2 regions of the Pontibacter kalidii genome follow, and region 1 is predicted to be linked to the other one. Evidence: riboswitches for the same ligand, from Rfam matches in the RefSeq annotation. Region 1 holds a riboswitch; the other holds the start of a gene.

Region 1 (4,210 bases):
AGATGAGTTTGCGGGGCTCCTTACTGCTGAACTACCTCCTGCTCCTGCTGCTAGCAAGTACAGGTCTGCAAATCCAAAGCAAAAAACCATGGATGGCAACCGAACAAGCCGTGCCCCAGCTAACAGATTTTGAAATGGAAAGCTTGGATAATGGCGTGACCAAGTATAGTAACCAGGAGGTGCTGGTGTACTTGAAACCTGTGCAGGCCTTTTACTCGACCGAGCACCACCCGCTCATTTGCTGGGAAGGGAGCGGCTATACATTCCGGCAGGTACAGCAACGGCAGGTTGGCAGCAACACGGTGTATGTGGGCGAGCTGCAAAAGGGTAAAGACACGCTGTTTACGGCCTGGTGGATGGACAATGGCCAGCACCGCACCATCAACCAATGGGACTGGCGCACCAGGATGCTAAAAGGAGAAGAAAAGTATAAAATGGTAAACGTGACGGTTGCACAAAAGCAGGAGCTACACCGGGCTATCCGCTCGGTCATGCACCAGATCCGGACCTCGCCGGAGGCAGCCTCCCCAAATAGCCTACACATAGCGGTAGCTGGTGTAAAAGAATGAAGGGTTCGGGTAAAGATCGAGCATGTCCATAAAAACAACGCCCCCTCCCGTACTTTCTGTCTTTTTACCCCCTAACCCTCCCCCACCCCTTTCTCGTTTAATAGCACAGCAATTAACCATTAAAGTTGAAGGCCTATGAACACCCTACCTGTCAACTGGCTTACCGAGGGGCTGCTGGATTTTGAGTACAAGAAATACCTGCTGCTGGCCTACCTGCAGGCCGCCAAAACCGAGTTTGGCAAACAACGCCTCTACCCGATTTTCTCCGATCTGATCATGCATTACCGCAATCTCAAGCAGGTAAAGGAGCACAAGCAACTGGTGTACGAGTCTTTCCCGCAGCGCATCAGCCGCGCCGACTTCGAGAAGCTGGAGCTGGTGTATGAGAAGATCGTGCAGGACGATGAAACAATGGAGCAAATAGAGGAGATCATCCAATATGCCACGCCGCTTTTCAGCCAGGCGCTGGAGGAGGGCAAAGAGCTGTATGATTTCGTGGAGCGCCACCTCGAGATCACCCCGGTGGGCATCACGCCTATTTACCACAACGAGGGCTACCTTTTCCTGGAGAGTTTACCCGGCAAGGAAACCCGGGTGTACAGCTACCACATCACCGTTTTTGAGAATACCTACGAGAAGTACAGGGGCATTAACACACAGCACCTGCAAACCGTGCGCCGCGGCCTGGCCCTGACGCATGAGCACCTGAAGGCGCAGCTGATAAAGGAGCGGAAGGAACTGCCAAACCCGGCCACCTTTGCCGCCGTGTCTACCTTTCCGGTACCGCTGGAGCAGTCGCTGCTGCCCATTGCCAAGCGCTCGCTGGTAAAGTACGTAACCAGGCTGGCAGGCTGATTTATCGCCTGTTTCAGAATAAATTACGCACAAAATTTACACAGTTCAGAAAAATATGTAATTTTGCATCATTAGTAAAAAGGACGGTAACGTCTGTAAAAGATTTATAGAGAAGAGGCGAGAGAATAGGCTCCCTGACCCTCTGGCAACCTCCCAAGTCGGGGAAGGTGCCAAATCCTATCCCGGCTGGTCCGGGGCATATAAATAGACAACGCAATGCAAACCTACACGAACACACCAGCACCAAGTATAGCCCGCCGTGGCCTCACCACTGCTCAGGCTACCATTATTCCCAATACTGCCCGCACCATGCAAGGGTACTGTTGCTGCTGTTGTTGTATGTGCTGATCGAAGCACCTCCTCACCTTGCTCCTTCCCTGATTTGAATCAGGCTTTGCTGCGGAGCAGCAGCAAGTGCAGAGCATCCTTTGCCGCTGTACCTGTAACAGGTGGAGCAACGGCAGTATTTAATCGAAAACTGTATTTAGCAGTCCAGTTTATCACAGATTCAAACTTTTAGCTATATGGATTTATCACAGGAACTTCTGGCCCGGCTAGACTCCTTGCGCGCTGCCATGGCCGGTTTGCCGGCAGCTGAGGGCCTGCGCTACCTGGCGGAGGAGTTCAGCGGCAACATCGCCTTCTCTTCCAGCCTGGGTATTGAAGACCAGCTCATTACGCACCACATTTTTGAGCAGGAATTGCCGATCCGCGTGTTCACCCTCGATACCGGCCGTCTCTTTAACGAGAGCTATACCCTGCTGCACAAAACAAACCAGCGTTACAGAAAGAAGATAGAAGTATACTTCCCCAGGCACGAGGCCGTGGAGCAACTGGTGAACGAAAAGGGCCCGATGAGCTTCTACAACTCCATCGATGACCGCAAGCAGTGCTGCTATATCCGCAAGGTGGAGCCCCTGAACCGTGCCCTGCAGGGCGTGCAGGTATGGGTTACCGGCATCCGCTCCGAGCAATCGGGCGCGCGGCAGGAGCTGCAGCTACTGGAGTGGGACGAGGCGCACCAGCTCATCAAGTATAACCCGCTGCTGCACTATACTTTAGACGAGGTATGGGCAGCTGTAAAAGCACTGCACATCCCATACAACCCGTTGCACGACAAGGGCTTCGTGAGCATTGGCTGCGCCCCGTGCACCCGTGCCATTGCCGAGGGCGAGGACTTCCGCGCCGGCCGCTGGTGGTGGGAGGATAACTCAAAAAAAGAGTGCGGGCTGCACGCCAGATAAGTTAGAAAGTTTACAAGTTAGAGAGTTGGGGAGTTTAGGAGTTAGAGAGTTGGGGTTTACTGATACCGAACCACTAATAACTAACAACCAATAACGAGCAACGAACAAAGATATGACAAAAAGATACCTGGATTACCTCGATCAGCTGGAGGCAGAGGCGATCCACATTATGCGCGAAGTAGCGGGGCAATTCGAGAAGCCGGCCCTGCTTTTCTCCGGAGGCAAGGATTCCATCACCTTGGTACGCCTGGCCGAGAAGGCTTTCCGCCCTGGCAAGTTCCCGTTCCCGCTGGTGCACATCGATACCGGGCACAATTTCCCGGAGGCGATCCGCTACCGCGATGAGCTGGCCGAGCGCCTGGGTGAGAAACTGATCGTGCGCAACGTGGAGGAAACCATTAAACGCAAGAACCTTTCGGAGCCGAAGGGCCGCTATGCCAGCCGCAACGCGCTGCAGACCCATACCTTGCTGGAGACCATCGAGGAGTTTGGTTTTGACGCCTGCATTGGCGGTGCCCGTCGCGACGAGGAAAAGGCCCGCGCCAAGGAACGCATCTTCTCGGTGCGCGACGAGTTTGGTCAGTGGGATCCGAAGCGCCAGCGCCCCGAGCTCTGGAACATCTACAACGGCCGCATCACCAAAGGCGAGAACGTGCGCGTGTTCCCGATCTCTAACTGGACCGAGCTGGACGTTTGGAACTACATTAAACGCGAGGGAATAGCCCTGCCAAACATCTACTACACCCACGAGCGCGAGTGCCTGGTGCGCGACGGCAAGCTGATGGCCTGGTCTGACTTTATTTTCCAGGAGCCCGACGATGTGGTCGTGACCAAGCAGGTGCGTTTCCGCACCGTGGGCGACATGACCTGTACGGCCGCTGTGGAAAGTATAGCCCACGACATTGATGGGGTAATTGCAGAGATTCTGGAGTCAAAGATAAGTGAGCGCGGCGCCACCCGCATCGACGACAAACTGTCGGAGACAGCGATGGAAGACCGTAAGAAAGGAGGATACTTTTAATGGACATACTACGATTTATTACTGCCGGCAACGTAGACGACGGCAAGAGCACACTCATCGGTCGCCTGCTCTACGACACCAAGCAGATCTTCGCCGACCAGTTGGAAGCCATCGAGAGCTCCGGCCGCGTAAATGAGGACGGGCAGGTAGACCTTTCCTTACTTACGGACGGCCTGAAGGCGGAGCGCGAGCAGGGCATCACCATTGATGTGGCCTACAAGTACTTCTCCACTGAGCGACGTAAGTTCATCATCGCCGATGCGCCGGGCCATATCCAGTATACCCGCAACATGGTAACAGGTGCCTCTAACTCCAACCTGTCCATCATCCTGGTAGATGCCCGTAAGGGCGTGCAGGAGCAGACACGCCGCCACTCCATCATCTCCTCGCTGCTGGGTATCCCGCACCTGGTGATCTGTATTAACAAGATGGACCTGGTAGGCTATGATGAGCAGGTATACGACCAGATTGTGGAGGACTACAAGCAGTTTGCCAGGAAGCTACGCGCCAAAGAGATCACC
Region 2 (4,210 bases), 1.5 Mb from region 1:
TGCGCCGTATCCTGGAGCTGCTCTACAACCAGAAAACGCTGTTCCAGGAAACCGACTTCGAGCGGCTTTACGCCACTGTGCGCCATACGATAAAACAACGCAGCCTGCTTCTGCTCTTCACCAACTTCGAGACGCTGAACGGCGCGCAGCGCCAGCTGCCCTACCTGCGGGCGCTGGCTAAGAATCACCTGCTGGTGGTGATCTTCTTCGAGAACACGGAGCTGCACAGCCTGCTGCACCAACCCGCCACCAGCACCGAGGAAGTATACACCAAAGCCATCGCCCAAAAGTTCAGCCACGACAAAAGGCAGATCGTGAAGGAGCTGCAACTGCATGGTATTCACGCCATCCTCACCCCGCCAAAAGACCTGACGGCGAACACGATTAACAAATACCTGGAGCTGAAGGCCCGCGGTTTGATATAAAAAAGGGAGACAAAGCTTGTCTCCCTTTTTTGGTTAGGTTAGTAAAGTTAGAATAGTGGCGTGTATAAAGGTGAGAGTAAAAATTTTTCGATAGCGTTAGTTTTCGTTATACTTTTTAAAATGGAGTACTGATACTTAGCTCCTGTACTTACACCGCCACAGCCTGCTCTGCCGCAGGCTGCTTTTGCAGGTACTTATCTACGAAAGGCGTATAGATGGCCAGCAGGCTGAACAGCAGCAACAAGTACAGGTACCAGGCCGAGGACCAGAGGTCCAGGAAGTTCAGCTGCCCGTTCGAAAAGCTGACCAGCATCAGGATCTGGGCACCATAAGGCAGCAGCCCCTGCACCACACAGGAGGCAATATCGAGCAGCGCGGCGGTTTTGCGTTTATCTATACTATACTCCTGGCTGATCTCCTTCACCACCTGCCCCGTCACGACGATAGAAACCGTGTTATTGGCAATGGCCGTGTTCGTGCCCCCTACCAGCGACAGGATGCCGACCTGTGCCGAGCGAAACCCGCTGGCGGCCTTGCTAACTTTTTTCAGCAGGAAGGCAATGCCGCCCGCCTCGCTGACCATCCGGGCCAGCCCGCCCGTGAGCATGGAGAGCAGGAAGATCTCGGTCATACCCGTGAAGCCCTCGTAGACGCTTTTGCCAAAAGCCAGCACCTCCAGTTGGCCCTGCCACAGCCCTACAGCTCCGGAAGCCAAAGTACCCAGAATGAGGACCACAAACACATTTATGCCTGATACAGCCAAGGCGATGACCAACAGGTAAGGCACGATCTGCCAGAAATTAGCCGCCTGCAGTTCCGGGAGCTGCGCCTCCACCGCTCCTGCCGTGTTCCAGCCTGTGAGGAGCAACAGCACCACCGTAACCAGGGCAGCAGGGCCAGCGATCAGGATGTTTACCCTAAACTTGTCGCGCATGCTGCAACCCTGTGTTTGCGTGGCGGCAATAGTGGTATCGGAAATAAAGGAGAGGTTATCGCCAAACATGGCGCCTCCCAACAGCGCGCCCAGCAGCAAGGGCATAGACGTTTGACTTTGCTCGGCGAGCCCCACCGCGATAGGCGCTAGAGCCACAATAGCCCCCACCGATGTTCCCGTGGCCGTTGACAGGAAGGCCGCCAGCAGAAATACGCCAAGGCCCAGGTACTGTACCGGCAGCACGCTCAGTCCCAGGTTTACGGTAGCATCCACACCGCCCACAGCCTTTGTTACCGTGGCAAAAGCCCCGGCAAGCAGGTAGATCAGGCACATGGTGATGATCTTGGAATCGCCGCAGCCCCTGATAAGCGCTGCTACCTTGGCCTCTGTGGAGCCCCGAAGTAGAAAGAAGGCGGAGATGATGCCCAATACCACCGCCACCGGTGCAGGCAGGGCATAAAAATCGTTTAAGAAAATGCCTGCGCCTAGAAAGGTGAGCACAAACACCAGGAAAGGCACCAGGGCCCAACCGCCAGTTTTTTGAATATGTTGCATGTAAACGATAGAGCGGGAAGCAGGCACGAAATGCTTAACGGCGACTTTGGCTTCTTACGCCCCTAAAATGGAAATCTTAATGTCTTTGTTAGTGTGGAAGCCCCTGCGGTTTGCGCCAAGGCAGTTGTAGAGGAGTATAGCCTTTAACAACAACAATAACAACAACAAGCAGGCTTAGGCGCTGCTAGTGCGGTAAAGACACGGGATATAAAAACGGGAAGCTGTTGTAGTAAGCGCATGAAGTTAAATTTATAGGTCCCAAATTGGGCAGGTGTTAGCACCTTTACGGCCGGGGCCGTGGTTGCTAGAGGTTCGCTGAGCCTGCTCTCTCCCCTCTTCTTTATAAATCTTGCATAAAGATACTGCAAAGGTAAAGCCAGCACGGCTAGAAAATCAAACCCGGAGGGGAAGTTCTCCTAAAGTTTATACTTCTAATCCTGATAGTTCAGTGTTAGAACTTGCATCTAAAGTTAATTTCCCACAAGTTTATACTTCAGAACACACTATCCCTGACAATTCACATGAAATTCACCTCTACGGCCCTTTTCGCGCTGCTCCTGGCCAGCGCCAGCCTCTACAGTTGCTCCCCCAACCCTTACGCCAGCACCAACCGTGCGCATAAGAAACAGCTGAAAGCCTATACGAAACAGCTGCGCACCGTGCCCGCCATCAACCCAAAGGAGTCGACGCTGCCACTTGGCGAGCACTGGGTAGGTACTACCAACTTCAGCATGCGAAAGGCTAACTATGTCGTGATCCACCACACGGCCCAGAACTCAACGGAGCATACGCTGAAGACCTTTACCATGCCAAAAACGCAGGTTAGCGCACATTACGTGATCGGCCGCGACGGCAAGGTATACCACATGCTCAACGACAACCTGCGCGCCTGGCACGGGGGCAATAGCCGCTGGGGAAATAACACCGATCTTAACTCCTCCTCCATCGGCATTGAGCTGGATAATAATGGAGCCGAGCCTTTTGCCGAAGCACAGATCAACAGCCTGCTGGAAGTTTTGGCGATGCTGAAGGAAAAGCACAACATACCTGCCGAGAACTTCATCGGCCACTCCGATATTGCCCCGGTGCGAAAAGTAGACCCGAACGAGACGTTCCCATGGAAGCGGCTGGCGGAGCACGGTTTCGGCCTGTGGTACGATGAGGGCGTAGTGGAGCAGTACCTGCAGCCGGCCGCCCCGATTACGGTGCTCGACAGCACCGGTACAGCGCCCGTGCTTGTACTGCAGCCCCTGGATTCCGTCTCTACCATTCCGCCGCACTTTAACCCCAAAGAGGCGCTCCGCATCATTGGTTACGACACCCGAGACATGCCCGCCGCCATCCGTGCCTTCAAGCTCCACTTTGTACAGGAGGAGGTGAACATGGAGCTGACGGAGAAAGACAAGATCATACTTTACAACCTGTACCAGAAGTACTTGTAGGCTGGCGCCGGCATCCAGCCGGTGATGCAGGGTGTGCGGCGAGTCTCCAGACTCGCTGTAGACAGTGCAGCGGGAATAGCCTGTTTTATACAGCATCGGCCCCGGCAGGAGAACCACTACTCTCCCACCGGGGCCGGTGCTCTTATACTTTATAGATCGATTTGCGATTAACCCACCCCTGAGAGCTGCGCTCGCTAGCTCAAAACTCGCGTTTTGGCTAGTCCAGAGGAGGGGAATTTTGCAAAAGAGCAGGTGATTTCCCCACCTTGGAGGGGTTAGGGGTGGGTTTACACCTGCACTGCATTAGATACTGCAACTTGGGTTATATACTTTATAGAGTCAAGCACCCAGGCTATACTTTAACCTTCTAACTCTCTAACTCCTAAACTTTCTAACTCCTAAACTTTCTAACTCCCAAACTCTCTACGCCAGCAGGTTCCAGATGTACTGCAGGATCAGCCCGGAGATGTAGGCGCCGTATGTACCCACTGCGTAGCCCAACACGGCCAGCAGCACGCCCACCGGGGCCAGATAGCGGTTAAAGGCCGCTGCCACGATAGGTGCCGAGGCCGCACCGCCAATATTTGCCTGGCTGCCCACCGCCACATAAAAGAACGGTGCCCGTATTAGACGCGCCACCACCAGCATAATGAGGATGTGAAAAGTAATCCAGAAGGCGCCCACCAGGAACAGTTTCGGGTTGTCCAGCACAGCGCCCAGGTCCATGCTCATGCCGATGGTGGCCACCAGGAAGTAAAGGAAAATGGAACCGAAGCGGGAGGCGCCGTAGCCTTCCAGGTTGCGGGCCTTGGTGAACGAGAGCGCCAAACCTGCCGTGGTGGCAACAATTACGA

What was found. A riboswitch is a leader RNA that binds a small molecule or an ion and turns the genes downstream of it on or off. The one in region 1 is predicted to bind S-adenosylmethionine.
Region 2: linked by a shared signal. The riboswitch ahead of OH144_RS09060 (Na+/H+ antiporter NhaC family protein) and the one ahead of OH144_RS02505 (phosphoadenylyl-sulfate reductase) in region 1 are both predicted to bind S-adenosylmethionine.

What each region holds. Positions count from the first base shown of each region.
Region 1 is NZ_CP111079.1:596,099-600,308, reverse strand. Features, by position in the region: gene xrtN (exosortase N) at 1-569, shown strand, start outside; gene OH144_RS02510 (hypothetical protein) at 705-1,424, shown strand; SAM riboswitch class I at 1,526-1,631, shown strand; gene OH144_RS02505 (phosphoadenylyl-sulfate reductase) at 1,949-2,668, shown strand; gene cysD (sulfate adenylyltransferase subunit CysD) at 2,781-3,689, shown strand; gene OH144_RS02495 (sulfate adenylyltransferase subunit 1) at 3,689-4,210, shown strand, end outside.
Region 2 is NZ_CP111079.1:2,109,750-2,113,959, forward strand. Features, by position in the region: gene OH144_RS09055 (DUF58 domain-containing protein) at 1-425, shown strand, start outside; gene OH144_RS09060 (Na+/H+ antiporter NhaC family protein) at 574-1,914, opposite strand; SAM riboswitch class I at 2,161-2,263, opposite strand; gene OH144_RS09065 (N-acetylmuramoyl-L-alanine amidase) at 2,436-3,356, shown strand; gene OH144_RS09070 (DUF819 family protein) at 3,780-4,210, opposite strand, start outside.